DNA from 3 places in the Arthrobacter sp. 01N444 genome. Region 1 is predicted to be linked to each of the others. Evidence: riboswitches for the same ligand, from Rfam matches in the RefSeq annotation. Region 1 holds a riboswitch; each other region holds the start of a gene.
What was found. Region 1 has a riboswitch for S-adenosylmethionine ahead of AC1DKN_RS08820 (methionine ABC transporter ATP-binding protein). Riboswitches for the same ligand answer to the same signal wherever they lie in the genome.
Positions count from the first base shown of each region.

Region 1 (4,384 bases):
GGCCACTGCGAGGGTGATGATCACGGTTTCGGGGATGACGGGGAGGTAGATGACCACCCGGTCGCCCTTGGTGATGCCGAGATCCAGGAGGGCATTTGCGGCTTTGGAGACCTCGCGCTGGAGTCCGGCGTAGGTGACGGCACGGCGGTCGCCGGGCTCGCCCTCAAAGTGCAGGGCCACCTTGTCTCCGCGCCCCGCCGCTACGTGGCGGTCGACGCAGTTGTAGGCGACATTGAGCCTGCCCCCTTCGAACCAGGTGATCTGCGGTCCGGTGCCGGCCTCGACGTCGGCCGGGACCCGGCGGTGCGCGGTGTGCCAGGGCTTGGTTTGCTCCGTCGCGCCGCCGGGCAGGTCCGCCCAGTCGAGGCGGAGAGCCTGGGTTTCCCAGAACGCAACCGTCTCTGCCTGGACAGTTCCCGCGGTCGCGGCGCCGCCGTGCCGGGGAAGGTGGTTTCCGAAGGTGGTGCTGCGGTGACGCGCCGGCCCATCGGCGGGGACGCCGTGCACTGCGCCGTCCGTGGACTCGTTCAGGGACCATCCCGAAGAGCCGCGAGAGGAGCCGGGCGCGTCACGCAGCCCTGCTTCGTTCGCCGTCGCGTCCGAAGTGGTTTGGGGGAATGCCTCGGACGCAGGCCGGGCAAAGGTGGGCAGAGCGGAAGAATTCTCAGGGGTCATTGCTGCACTCCATCGGTCCTGGCAGTAGCACCCTTGGTTGCTCCGGCTCCCTCGAATTTCACCGAAGGAGGGCGGAGCGGTGGCGTGGGAATGGTCGTCCCACGTCACCGGGGGGTTGCTGCGGCGTCATCGATCCAGGTCTCTCGGCCGCTCGGGATGGTCACTACCTACTAGAACTTCAGATGCACGATTCCGCAAAATCGGCGTCCGGGAGCGCCGTAATATTCGTTCACCCGGCGTGGGTCCGACCCAAATCATTCATTTATTCGACAATTGCCCGGAAAGGTCGCAGGAGTAAGGTTGATGCATGGCCCATGTTAACGATCCGGCAGTCATTGACCGCCTCATGCGAACCAAAGGCACGTGGGCGGTGGTCGGCCTCACCACCAACGAATGGCGCTCGGCGTATGAGGTCTCCCTCTATGTCCGGGACCGGATGGGCATGACCATCATTCCGGTCAACCTTCCGGGCGACGATGTCCACGGCGAGAAGGGGTACCGTTCCCTGTCTGACATCCCGGCGGAGAAGCACCCGATCGACGTCGTGGACTGCTTCGTCAACTCCCACAGGGTGGGCGCAGTCATAGACGAGGCCATCGCAGTAGGCGCCAAGGCCGTCTGGCTGCAGCTGGGCGTCTTCGACGACGCCGCGACGGACCGGGCCAGGGCCGCCGGGCTGGACGTCGTCGTGAACGCGTGCCCCGCCCGCGAAGGCTGGCGCGTGGGCATCTAACGGCCCGGGAATGACGATCAACAGATCGGGAAGAGTCGGTTACAAAATGTGACCGGCTTTTTCTGTATCCGGCCTCCTGCCGTGTGAGATGGACTCGTAACCATCCCGAGCGGCTGAGAGATCTGGCTCCGTGACGCCGCAGCAACCCCCTCCTTTGAGGACGGTGCTACCGCCAGGACCGATGGAGAACCACTGTGTTCTGAGGCTCCCCGGCTTCGCTCAGCGCTGCCCGGAAGCCAGGACCCAGGGCTTTCCTCGGGCGAGCCCGGAGGAAATCATGAACACGCAGACAGCGGCAGCGCCGCGGCCCCGAGCAGGTGGGGGCCTGTGATCGAGATCCAGAACGTCAGCACGTCATTCGGTTCGGCCGCGGGACCTTTCACGGCCGTCGATGACGTCAGCCTGCACATCAGGCGGGGCACCATCCAGGGCATCATCGGGTTCTCCGGCGCCGGCAAATCCACGCTGCTGCGCAACATCAACCTCCTCGAGCGCCCGACGTCGGGCCGCGTCCTGGTGGACGGCGTGGACCTGGTGACCCTGTCCGACGCCGAGCTCCGGACCAAGCGGCATGACATCGGCATGATTTTCCAGCACTTCAATCTCCTCAACAACCTCACAGCCCAGGAAAATGTGGAGCTGTCCCTGAAGTTCGCCGGCGTCGGGAAGGCGGAACGCCGGCGGCGGGCCGCCGAAACCCTGGAAATCGTGGACCTCGCCGACAAAGCGGGAACGTATCCGGCCAAACTCTCCGGGGGCCAGAAACAGCGGGTGGCGATCGCCCGCGCCCTTGCCACCGGGCCCAAAGTGCTGCTCTGTGACGAGCCGACGTCGGCCGTGGATCCCCGGACGACGTCATCGGTCCTGCAATACCTGGCCGACGTCAACGCCGAATTCGGCATCACAATCGTGGTGGTCACCCACGAGATGAATGTCATCAAGGCCATCGCGGACAACGTCGCGGTCATGGAAGAAGGCCGGGTGGTGGAGCAGCTCGACCTCGCCGAACTCCAGCGCCCCGGTTTCCACCCGGCGACGTCGATCGGCCGCTACCTGGTCTCCGATGAGATCCAGCTGGACCGCTCCGGGAGGGGCACCCACACCACAGCCGCGTCGGAGGGCCTGATCAATGTTTGACCGCATCCTGGAAGTCCTGCCCGAAATCGGCGTCGCCATGGGACAGACCCTCACCATGCTGCTGGTGGCCATCCCGCTGGCGGTGCTGCTCGGGACACCGCTGGGTGTCCTGCTCTACACCATCGGTCCCAACGGGCTCAAGCACAGGCCAAAGCTGCACCGGGTCCTGGACGGGCTGGTCAACCTGCTCCGCTCGTTCCCGTTCCTGATCCTGCTGATCGCGATCATTCCCGTGACCAGGTTCATTGTCGGCACGACCATCGGCACGGCCGCCGTCATTGTCCCGCTGACCCTCAACGCCATTCCGTATTTCGCCCGCTTCGTGGAACAGAACCTGAGCCAGCTCGGCGGCGGAGTGGTCGAAGCGGCACGGTCCATGGGCGCCAGCCGGTCCCAGATCGTCCGGGACGTCCTGATTGTGGAGGCGAAGCCCGGACTCGTCAGCTCCATCACCATCATGACCGTCAGCTTCATCTCCTACTCGGCGATGGCCGGACTGGTGGGCGGCGGCGGAATCGGCGACTTCGCCATCCGGTACGGCTATTACCGCTACGAAACGCCGCTCATGATCACCGCCATTGTCCTGATGATCCTGCTGGTCACCATCGTTCAGCTGGGCGGATCCTATGTTGCCCGGCGCCTGGACAAGCGCCTCTGAGCGCCGGCAGCACCCTCGTCCCACCTCCCACAGCGGAAAGCACCCCATGACTTCAACGCCCAGTACCCGTTTCGACGGACCCCGCCCGCGCCTGCTGATCAGCGCCTTCGTGATGAACACGTCCAGCCACATCATGGGCGGCCAGTGGCGGCGCCCGGAAGCCCAGCAGCACCGGTTCAACGAACTCCAGCTCTGGATCGACCTGGCCCGCCAGCTCGAAGGCGCCAAGTTTGACGCGATCTTCTTCGCCGACGTCGTCGGTCTCTACGGCGACTACGACGGCGGGTGGGCATCGCTGCTGAAAAAGGGCCTGCAGGTGCCGTCCAACGACCCCCTCATCCTGCTGTCCGCGCTCGCCACGGGAACGCGGGAGATCGGGCTGGCCGCGACGTCGTCGGTGATTCAAAGCCATCCGTTCCAGTTCGCCCGGCAAATGTCCACGCTGGACCACATCAGCGGCGGCCGCGTGGCCTGGAACATCGTCACCAGCGTGCTGGAAAACGCGCACCGGAACTTCAACGCCACCGAGCTGACCAAGCATGACGAACGCTACGACTGGGCGGACGAATACGTCGAGGCCGCCTACAAATTGTGGGAAGGATCCTGGGAAGACGACGCGCTGCTCCGGGACAAGGCGACCGGGGTCCACGCGGACCCGGAGAAAGTCAGCAAGATCTACCACCGCGGGCCCCGGTACTCGATCGACGGACCCCACCTCGCGGCCCCTTCACCGCAACGCACCCCGGTGCTTTTCCAGGCCGGGAGCTCCGGCCGCGGCCAGCAGTTCTGCGCCGCCAACGCCGAGGCCACCTTCACACTCGCGCCGAGCACCGAGGTGGCCGCGAAGTACACCGCGGCCGTCCGGGAACAGGCCGTTGCCGCCGGCCGCCATCCGGATGACGTGAAGTTCCTCCAGGGCATGCACTTCGTGGTGGGCGGCACCGAAGCCGAGGCGAACCGCAAAGCCGACGAGCTCGAGGACAGCCTGGACATTGAAGCCCTGCTGGCCCACGTGGGCGGCGGGTTCGGCGTCGACCTCGGCGGCCTGCCGCTGGACACCCCGCTCGGGGACCTTGAAACGGAAGGCAGCCAGGGACATCTCACGGCTATCCGCGCCTCCGTCCGCGGCGGCAACCCCACCCTCCGCGACATTGCGCTCTACCGCAGCCGGGCCAACCGGG
Region 1 covers NZ_JBFTRB010000005.1:246,833-251,216, reverse strand. The annotation lists gene acs (acetate--CoA ligase) at 1-675, opposite strand, end outside; gene AC1DKN_RS08825 (CoA-binding protein) at 983-1,408, shown strand; SAM riboswitch class I at 1,506-1,596, shown strand; gene AC1DKN_RS08820 (methionine ABC transporter ATP-binding protein) at 1,736-2,545, shown strand; gene AC1DKN_RS08815 (methionine ABC transporter permease) at 2,538-3,203, shown strand; gene AC1DKN_RS08810 (LLM class flavin-dependent oxidoreductase) at 3,250-4,384, shown strand, end outside.

Region 2 (4,384 bases), on a different contig from region 1:
AGGACCTCTCGAACGCCGGACCCTTCCTCGCGGCGGCCCTGGCCACCGGCGGCACCGTGCGGATCCCGAACTGGCCTGCGGAAACCACCCAGGTGGGTGATCTCTGGCGCGGAATCCTGACCGCTATGGGCGCCACGGTGACGGTTGACGGCGGCACCCTGACCGTCAGCGGGGGCCCGGCGATCAAGGGCGGCGACTTCGACGAAACCAGCGAACTCGCCCCCACCGTAGCCGCGCTGTGCGCCCTCGCCACCGGCCCCTCACGGCTGGGCGGCATCGCCCACCTCCGCGGCCATGAAACGGACCGGCTCGCCGCCCTCGTCGCCGAAATCAACCGCCTCGGCGGGGACGCCGAAGAAACCCCCGACGGCCTCATCATCCGCCCGGCCGCGCTGCACGGCGGCGTCGTGCACAGCTACGCGGACCACCGCATGGCAACCGCCGGCGCCATCCTCGGCCTTGCCGTAGCCGGCGTGGAAGTCGAGGACATCGCAACCACGGCCAAGACCATGCCCGATTTCCCGCAACTCTGGGAAGCGATGCTGGCCCAGGGACCCGCCCCAGATGAGGACACCGCCGGTGGCACGCAGCACTGATTCCTGGGACGAGTCCGACGTCCGGATCCGGCCGAACAAGAAGGGCACACGGCCCCGCACCAAGGACCGGCCCAGCTACGACGATGCCGTCACCGGACGCATCATCACCGTTGACCGCGGCCGCTACACCGCCGTCGTCGGCGAGGGGACCGCGGACGAACGCAAGATCATCGCTGCCCGGGCCCGGGAACTGCGCCGCAACCCGGTGGTTGCCGGCGACTTCGTCTCCCTGGTCGGGGATGTCACCGGCGAGCCCGACACCCTGGCGCGGCTGGTCAGGATCCAGGACCGCAAGACGCTGCTGCGCCGCAGCGCCGACGACACGGACCCGATCGAACGTGCCGTCGTGGCCAACGCCGACCAGCTGGTGGTGGTGGTCGCCGCCGCCAACCCCGAGCCGCGGACCGGTTTCATCGACCGCGCGCTGGTGGCCGCATACGACGCCGGCATTGAGCCGCTGCTGCTCGTCACCAAGGCAGACGTCAAGGATCCCGCCGAGCTGCTGTCCAACTACCAGCACCTCGACTTCCCCGTCATCATCTCCAAGACCGCCGACTCCGCCGCTTCCGGCATCGACGCCCGCTCCGACGACGGGCTCTCCGCCCGGCTCGACAAGGACGCGGTATCCCAGCTGCGCGACTACCTCGACGGCAAGGTCACCGTGATGCTGGGCCATTCCGGCGTCGGCAAGTCCACCATGGTCAACGCCCTGACCGGGGCCGAGCGGGCCACGGGAGGCGTGAACGCGGTAACCGGCCGCGGCCGCCACACGTCCTCCTCGGCACTGGCGCTCAAAGTCAACGATGCCCCGGCCGGCAGCTGGATCATCGACACCCCCGGCATCCGGTCCTTCGGCCTGGCCCACGTGGACCCGGACCGGATCCTGCGTTCCTTCCCGGACCTGGAACCGGGCACCGATGATTGCGAACGCGGCTGCAAGCATGACTCCACCGCCGTCAACTGCGGCGTCGACAAATGGGTTGCGGCCGGGCACGCGGGGCCCTCGGGACCGGCCAGGCTCGCGTCCCTGCGCCGGCTGCTGGGCACGGACCCGCGGATGGAAGCGCAGGAAACCAAGGAACTGGGCACCGTCTCCTAGCCGGACCCGCAACGGGGCGGCGGCGCCGTGCCGCGGCCTCCCGCCCGGCAGCCCGGTTTGACGGTAGTTTGGAACCATGAGCCAACCCGCTTCGAGCTACAACGATGACCTGCGCCTTGCCCATGTACTGGCAGATTCGGTCGATTCCCAGACCATGAGCCGCTTCAAGGCGCTCGACCTTCGGATCGAGACGAAGCCCGACCTCACACCCGTCACCGATGCCGACAAATCCGCGGAAGAGGCCATCCGCGGCCAGCTCTCCCGGTCACGTCCGCGTGACGCGGTCCTGGGCGAAGAGTTCGGCAGCTCGGGCCACGGTTCCCGCCGGTGGATCATCGACCCGATCGACGGCACGAAGAACTTTGTCCGCGGCGTCCCGGTCTGGGCCACCCTGATCGCCCTCGTCGATGAGGGCGAGCCGGTGGTCGGCGTCGTCAGCGCGCCGGCACTGGGCAAGCGCTGGTGGGCCGCCAAGGGTGCGGGCGCCTACACGGGCCGCTCGCTCGCCGCCGCCACACGGTTGAAGGTATCCAACGTCTCCAATCTCGAGGACGCCTCGCTGTCCTACTCCAGCCTTGGCGGCTGGAAGGAACGCGGGAACCTGGATGAGTTCCTGGGCCTGACCGAGGAAGTGTGGCGGACCCGCGCCTACGGTGACTTCTGGTCGTACTGCCTCGTGGCCGAGGGCGCCGTGGACATCGCCTGCGAACCCGAGCTGAATCTCTACGACATGGCCGCCCTGGTGCCGATTGTGACCGAGGCCGGCGGCCGCTTCACCTCGCTCGAAGGCGAGGACGGCCCCTTCGGCGGCAACGCCCTGGCCACCAATTCGATCCTGCACTCGGAAGTCCTCAAGCGGCTCAACCCCGGACTCGACGACCTCTTTCAGGCCCACCCGAACAACTGATCCGCGCCCGTAATATTCCGCTTCACAATCGGCGGCCGCCTTTTCCCCGGCTGCGCCGATGTCCTACGCTCGATGCAGGTCACGAGTGCCAGCGCTAAACCCCGGTTTGCTGGCCGGCAACCCTCCAGTCGCGGTGGGGTGCCCCGGGTGACGACCTGGCCGGTCCGGAACGGACCCGGCAAGCGCGGATTCCCACGGTGTGGGGTCCTGTTCGAGTGAGGTCCCATGACAACTGCCATTTTCCCCGTTGCCCCTGAATTCCATGCACGGCTTGCCCTCGCGGCCCGCCCGCTGGCAGCCGTCACCGGGGCCGAAATCCAGGCCCCGCTGATCACCGGCGGCCACGCGCGCTACGCCAACCTCGACTACGGCGCCTCCGCACCGGCCCTCTCCGTGGTCTCGGCCTACCTGAACGAAATCCTGCCGTACTACGCAAGCGTGCACCGCGGCGCCGGCTACGCATCACAGATCAGCACCTCCGTCTACGAGAACGCCCGGGACATCGTGCGGGACTTCGTGGGCGGCCGGCCCGGCGATTCCGTGATCTTCACGCGCAACACCACCGATTCCCTGAACCTGCTGGCCGGCTGCCTGCCGCTGCGCGACGGGCGGCCCGCGGGCGAGGTCCTCTACCTCGACATCGAACACCATGCCAACCTCCTGCCTTGGCAGAATGTCCCGCACCGCAGCGTCGTGGCCGCCGCCACCCTCGCGGCCACCGTGGACCGCCTGCGCGACGAACTCGCCCGCGGCGGCGTCAGCCTGCTGGCCGTCACCGGCGCCTCCAACGTCACCGGGGAGATCCTCCCGATCCGGACCCTGGCCGCACTGGCGCACGAATACGGCGCCAGGATCGTTGTCGACGCCGCGCAGCTCGCCCCGCACCGGCGGATCAATATCGCCGCGGACGACGTCGATTACCTCGCCTTCTCGGGGCACAAGCTGTACGCCCCGTTCGGCGCCGGCGTGCTGGTGGGGCGGACGGACTGGCTCGACGCCGGCACCCCGCACCTGGCCGGCGGCGGCGCGGTCCGCGATGCCCGGCTCGACTCCGTCAGCTGGACCACGGGACCTGCCCGGCACGAGGGCGGCTCGCCGAACGTCCTCGGCGCGGCGGCCCTCGCCCGCGCCACCCAGGTCATTGCGGCCCTGGACCCGGAGCAGTGGCAGGCCCACGAGGACGCCATCCGGTCCTTCCTCGTCGAGGGCCTCCAGGGCATCGAGGGAGTAACCGTGCACCGGATCTTTGCCGATTCGGCTTCCGATTCTTCCCCTGCTTCTTCCGCTGGAGGGGATCAGCCGGACACCGGCACGATCGGCGTCGTGAACTTTTCCGTGGAGGGCTACGACGCCGGACTGGTGGCCGCCTACCTGTCGGCCGAACACGGCATTGGCCTGCGCGACGGCCGCTTCTGCGCCCACCCGCTGCTCAAGCGGCTCGGCCTGCCCGCCGGCTCCCTGCGGGCCAGCTTCGGCCTCGGCTCACGGCTTGAGGACGCCGAACGCCTGCTGGCCGGCCTGCAGCAGCTGCGGCAGAACGGACTCGGCTGGGATTACGTGGTGGATGCCGGCCGCTGGGTGCCGGCCAACGATACCCGCAGCTATCCCCACTGGGCGCCGAACACCCCGGGCACCGCCGGCGCTGCGCCCTGCACCCTCGGCTAGGCAGGATCGGGGCCCGGCGCGGGTGCGGTAAATTCGAAAGGTATCTGAAACCAGCAGGACCTTCCCGAAGGAGATCGCACGTGGCAAGCGCCGGCCCCAGGCTCCACAGCGGAGTCA
Region 2 covers NZ_JBFTRB010000008.1:21,086-25,469, forward strand. The annotation lists gene aroA (3-phosphoshikimate 1-carboxyvinyltransferase) at 1-596, shown strand, start outside; gene rsgA (ribosome small subunit-dependent GTPase A) at 580-1,695, shown strand; gene hisN (histidinol-phosphatase) at 1,772-2,602, shown strand; SAM riboswitch class IV at 2,680-2,793, shown strand; gene AC1DKN_RS11305 (aminotransferase class V-fold PLP-dependent enzyme) at 2,828-4,267, shown strand.
Region 2: linked by a shared signal. The riboswitch ahead of AC1DKN_RS11305 (aminotransferase class V-fold PLP-dependent enzyme) and the one ahead of AC1DKN_RS08820 (methionine ABC transporter ATP-binding protein) in region 1 are both predicted to bind S-adenosylmethionine.

Region 3 (4,384 bases), on a different contig from region 1:
CGACCAGACGCGCGACGCGCAAACGTTGGCGTGGAGTCAAAGCGGCATTAGCGTGGGACACGAGGACCTCCTGGTCGCTGCAGCGGTTGTCTAAGCAACTCCACTGTGCAACCGGAGGTCCTCACCTTTAGGTCAACGACTCCAGCGAGTCATCACATTCACCGAACCAACGTCCCTGGGCAGTACACCTAGACCTGCTTGAGCGCCTGGCCGAGGTCGCGGATCAGGTCCTCCACATCCTCCAGGCCCACCGACAGCCGGACCACGCCGTCGCTGAGCCCGATCGCCGCGCGGCCTTCCGGGCCCATCGCGCGGTGCGTGGTGGTGGCCGGGTGCGTGATGAGCGTCTTGGCATCGCCCAGGTTGTTGGAGATGTCGATGATCCGCAGCGCGTCCAGGAGTGCGAACGCGGCCTGCTTCGCCGTGCGCCCGGGGGAGGGCTGCAGCTCCAGGGTGAGCACGGTCCCGCCGGCCTTCATCTGCTGCCCTGCGAGCGGGTACTGCGGGTGGGACGGCAGCAGCGGGTACTTTACCCAGCCGACCGCGGGCTGTCCCTCGAGCCATTCGGCCAGCCGCAGCGCGGAGGCCGAGGAATGGTTGACGCGCAGGGCCATGGTCTCCAGGCCCTTGGTGAGCACCCAGGCGTTGAACGCCGAAAGCGCCGGACCGGTGTGCCGCATGAGCTGCTTGACGGGCCCGTCGATGAATTCCTTGGTGCCCAGGATGGCCCCGCCCAGGACGCGGCCCTGGCCGTCGATGTGCTTGGTGCCGGAGTAGACCACCACGTCCGCGCCGAGGTCGCCGCAGCGCTGGAGCAGCGGGGTGGCGAAGACGTTGTCAACCACCACCGTGGCGCCGGCCGCGTGCGCCAGTTTGCTCACGGCGGCGATGTCCACGATTTCCTGCATCGGGTTCGACGGCGACTCGAAGAACACCGCCGTGGTCGGCTCGGACAGCGCGGATTTCCACTGCTCCAGGTCCGGGCCGTCCACGAAGACCGTCTCGACACCCCAGCGCGGCAGGATTTCGTTGAGGATCACGAAGCACGAGCCGAACAGCGAGCGGGCCGCGACCACCCGGTCGCCGGCCGCCAACAGCGCGCCCAGGGCGGTGAAGACGGCGGACATGCCGGACGCCGTCGCGAAACACGCCTCCGTTCCCTCGAGCAGCCGGAGCCGCTCCTGGAAGGTGGCGACGGAGGGGTTGCCGTAGCGGGAGTAGACGAAGCGCTCGTCCTCACCGGTGAAGGCGCGCTCGGCGGCAGCCGCGGACTCGTAGACGAATCCTGAGTTGAGGAAGATCGGCTCGGTGGTTTCCTGGAAGCCGGTGCGGTCAAGGCCGCCACGGACGGCCTGGGTGTCGGCCGCCCAGCCGGCGGCGTCGGGATTGAAAGTCACTTAGATCTTTCCGAGGTTGGTGGGCAGGCCGCGGTTCTTCCAGCCATTGACGGTGCGTTCGCCAAAGCGGTCGGTCTCGCCTTCGAAGCCCTCAAGGACGTTGTACGAGGTGTAGCCGGCGGCCGTCGCGGCCGTCGCGGCCGCGATCGACCGGGCCCCGGAACGGCAAAGGAACACCAGTTCGACGGCGGTGTCCTCCGGCGCCTGCTGCCTTAGCTGTTCCACGAAGTGCGGGTTCGGCGTGCCGCCGGCGAGGTTCCACTGGATGAAGAGCGGATCGTTGCGGCTCTCGCCCGCGGCCGCGGTGTCCGGGATGCCGATGTGGGCCCATTCGCCCTCGGTCCGGACATCCACCAGGATGGCTCCGGCCTCCAGCTTGGCCCACGCCTCCTGCGGGCTGACGTCTCCGGCGTAGCTCATGCGTGGCCCGCGAAGGCCCCGTCGGCGCCAAATTCGTCGGCGTCGAGCTCATCAACCGCATTGGCCACGGCGGCGTCCGCACTGGCAATCGCGGCCGGCAGGACCAGCGCCTGCGCCACGATCACGGTGCTTCCGTTGAAGCTGGCGGCGGGGCTTCCATGCAGCACGTAGCCCTCGGCCAGGGCGGCTGACACCCGCTCGCAAAAGGCGCGGTCATCCGCCCCGGTGAACAGGCGGTAGGCCAGCCTCTCCTCGCCCCCGGATGCTGAACCGGGTGCTGTGCCGGGTGCGGCTGTTGTGGGTATTGACGTGTCGGGCACGACGGATCTCCTCTTTCACGCTTGCAGCTCGAATTCTCGAATGCCGAGTATTCACCTGAGGCACCCCGCCGCGAAAGGGAGGGTTGCCGACCGGCCAGTCAGGGCTTGGCACCGGTTCTCATTACTCCCCAAAAACGTAACACCTGCGACGCCGGCCCGCACCGCCGCCGTCGTCATGTTCCGTAACCGGACCGCGGCCCGGGCGAGTAGTGGCGGGCTCCAGTTTCGGGTACAGCCCACTCGTGTCTGCCGGGACGATTCGCCGTTTACTGGGGGGGATTAGGTCCGACGAGTCGGCCGGAGCTGCAGGTGATTCGAGCAATGTGCGAATCAAGCAGTCCCGGAATCGACTCGTCTGTCCATCAACAAGCTGTCTGGGAATCGGTGGCTGGAACGGTCGGAGCCGCAGCCGCGGTCCGGCCGGTGACGGCGGAATGGAGCAATCGTGGGCCCGCGCATACTCGTTACCGGGATTACAAGCGCCGCCGGACGGGCCGTCGCGGCCCAGCTCGAAGCCCGGGGCCTCCCGTACCTCGGCTCCGACGCCCGTGCCGACACCCGCCAGGCCGGGGAGGCTCCCGCCGCCGCGGTCAGGCTCCTGCCGGCGACGAACCCGGACATGGTCCTGGACCTGCGCCGGGTGGTGGACCGCGAAGCCATCAACGTCATCATTCCGACCCTCACCGTGGAACTCCCGGTCCTGGCCGCGGCCCGCGCGGGATTCGCCCAGGACGTGCGGATCATCGTGGCCGACCCCGCCGCGGTGGCCCTCGCCAACGACCACCTGTTCACCACCTGGGCGCTGCAAGCCACCGGCATCCCGGTGCCCCGGTTCGCGGTTCCGGGCGACCTCGCCGCCGCGCCGGCTTCCCTCGCCGGCCTCAGCGGCCCCGTGGTGGTCAAGCCGCGGGTCTTCAAAGGCTCCCATGGTATCCACCTGCTGGCCGGAACCGACTCCGTTAGCTGGAAGAACATGCCGGCGGGGCAACTGGTCCAGGAATTTATCCCGGGCGCCGACTATGTGTGCCTGGTGTTCGGCACCCCGGCACGCAACGCGATGGCGCCGGTGGCGGTGGTCCTCGAGAAGACCAGGACTCCGTATGGACGCGCCGGCAGCGACGAGGTCAGCCGCAGGGTGCCGGCGAACCAGGCCGGGGATGTGCGCAAGCTGGGCCTGGCCGCCGTCCGCACGCTCGGGCTGACCGGGCCGGTCCAGGTCCAGATCCGCCGCCGCACCGACGGAACGCCCGTGGTGCTGGGTGTCTGCGCGACCCTGGGGGAGAACAGCACCTGGGCCCCGGAAATGCTCGACGCCGTGCTCGCAACGTTCATGCTCCCGGCGTTCAACCCGGCCTCGTTCCGCCTGTGCCCGGCAGTGCCCGCGGACGCCCTGGGGTGAGCGCAACACCAACGCGGGGTCACTTACGGCCCATCCGGGGACATGGGATGGGCCGTAACTGACCCCGCGTTGCTATTCGATGGTCGCGAAGAGGGCGTTGAGTTCGGCCGTGAGTTGGCGCCGGAGTTCCGGGGTGCCGATTTCCTGCCCGTCGATGTGGTTGACCGGGGCCAGGAGCCGGATGCTGGAGATCAGCCAGACCGCGTCGGCGTCCAGCAGGTCCTTCGGCTCCAGCGGGCCGTAACCCAGCTCCCAGCCGGCGGCCTTGGCGGCGGTGAACAGGGCGCCCTGTGATGTGCCGGGCAGGATGCCGCTGTCCAGCTGGGGCGTGATGAGCCGCCGGATGGTGCGGACGCCGCCGGCGCCGTCGTCCAAGGTTTCCAGGTGGGCCAGCAGAACGGTCGACGTCGGACCTTCCAGCACCCGGCCATCCGCGGACGTGAAGATGACGTCGTCGGCGCCCTGCCGGTGGGCGTAGCGCAGCGCCGCCATGTTCACGGCGTAGGAAAGGGTCTTGGCGCCGAGCAGGAGCCACGGGGCGCGCTCGCCGACTTCACTGTCGTAGCCGCGGTCGAGCAGGATGACGTCGATCCCGGTCTCGCGCTGCCGCCGTCCCGCGGCCGCCGGGGCGGAGGCCTGGACCCAGCACGTGGGGGCAGCCGCGCCCTCCGGCCCGCGGGTGACAATCAGCTTCACCACCACCTCGTCCTGCTCCGTGCCGACCGTTGCAGCCGCGGCGGGTTCCTGCCCCCGGAACTCGCGGATGGCGGTTTCCACCGCCCGCCGCCATGCGTCCTCGGCGGGGATGTCCAGCTCCAGAAGCCGGGCAGAGCCCGCCAGCCGGGTCA
Region 3 covers NZ_JBFTRB010000014.1:16,532-20,915, reverse strand. The annotation lists gene AC1DKN_RS15225 (IS481 family transposase) at 1-61, opposite strand, end outside; gene AC1DKN_RS15220 (O-succinylhomoserine sulfhydrylase) at 189-1,397, opposite strand; gene AC1DKN_RS15215 (rhodanese-like domain-containing protein) at 1,398-1,817, opposite strand; gene AC1DKN_RS15210 (DUF1737 domain-containing protein) at 1,814-2,122, opposite strand; SAM riboswitch class IV at 2,150-2,263, opposite strand; gene AC1DKN_RS15205 (ATP-grasp domain-containing protein) at 2,583-3,536, shown strand; gene AC1DKN_RS15200 (aminodeoxychorismate lyase) at 3,609-4,384, opposite strand, start outside.
Region 3: linked by a shared signal. The riboswitch ahead of AC1DKN_RS15210 (DUF1737 domain-containing protein) and the one ahead of AC1DKN_RS08820 (methionine ABC transporter ATP-binding protein) in region 1 are both predicted to bind S-adenosylmethionine.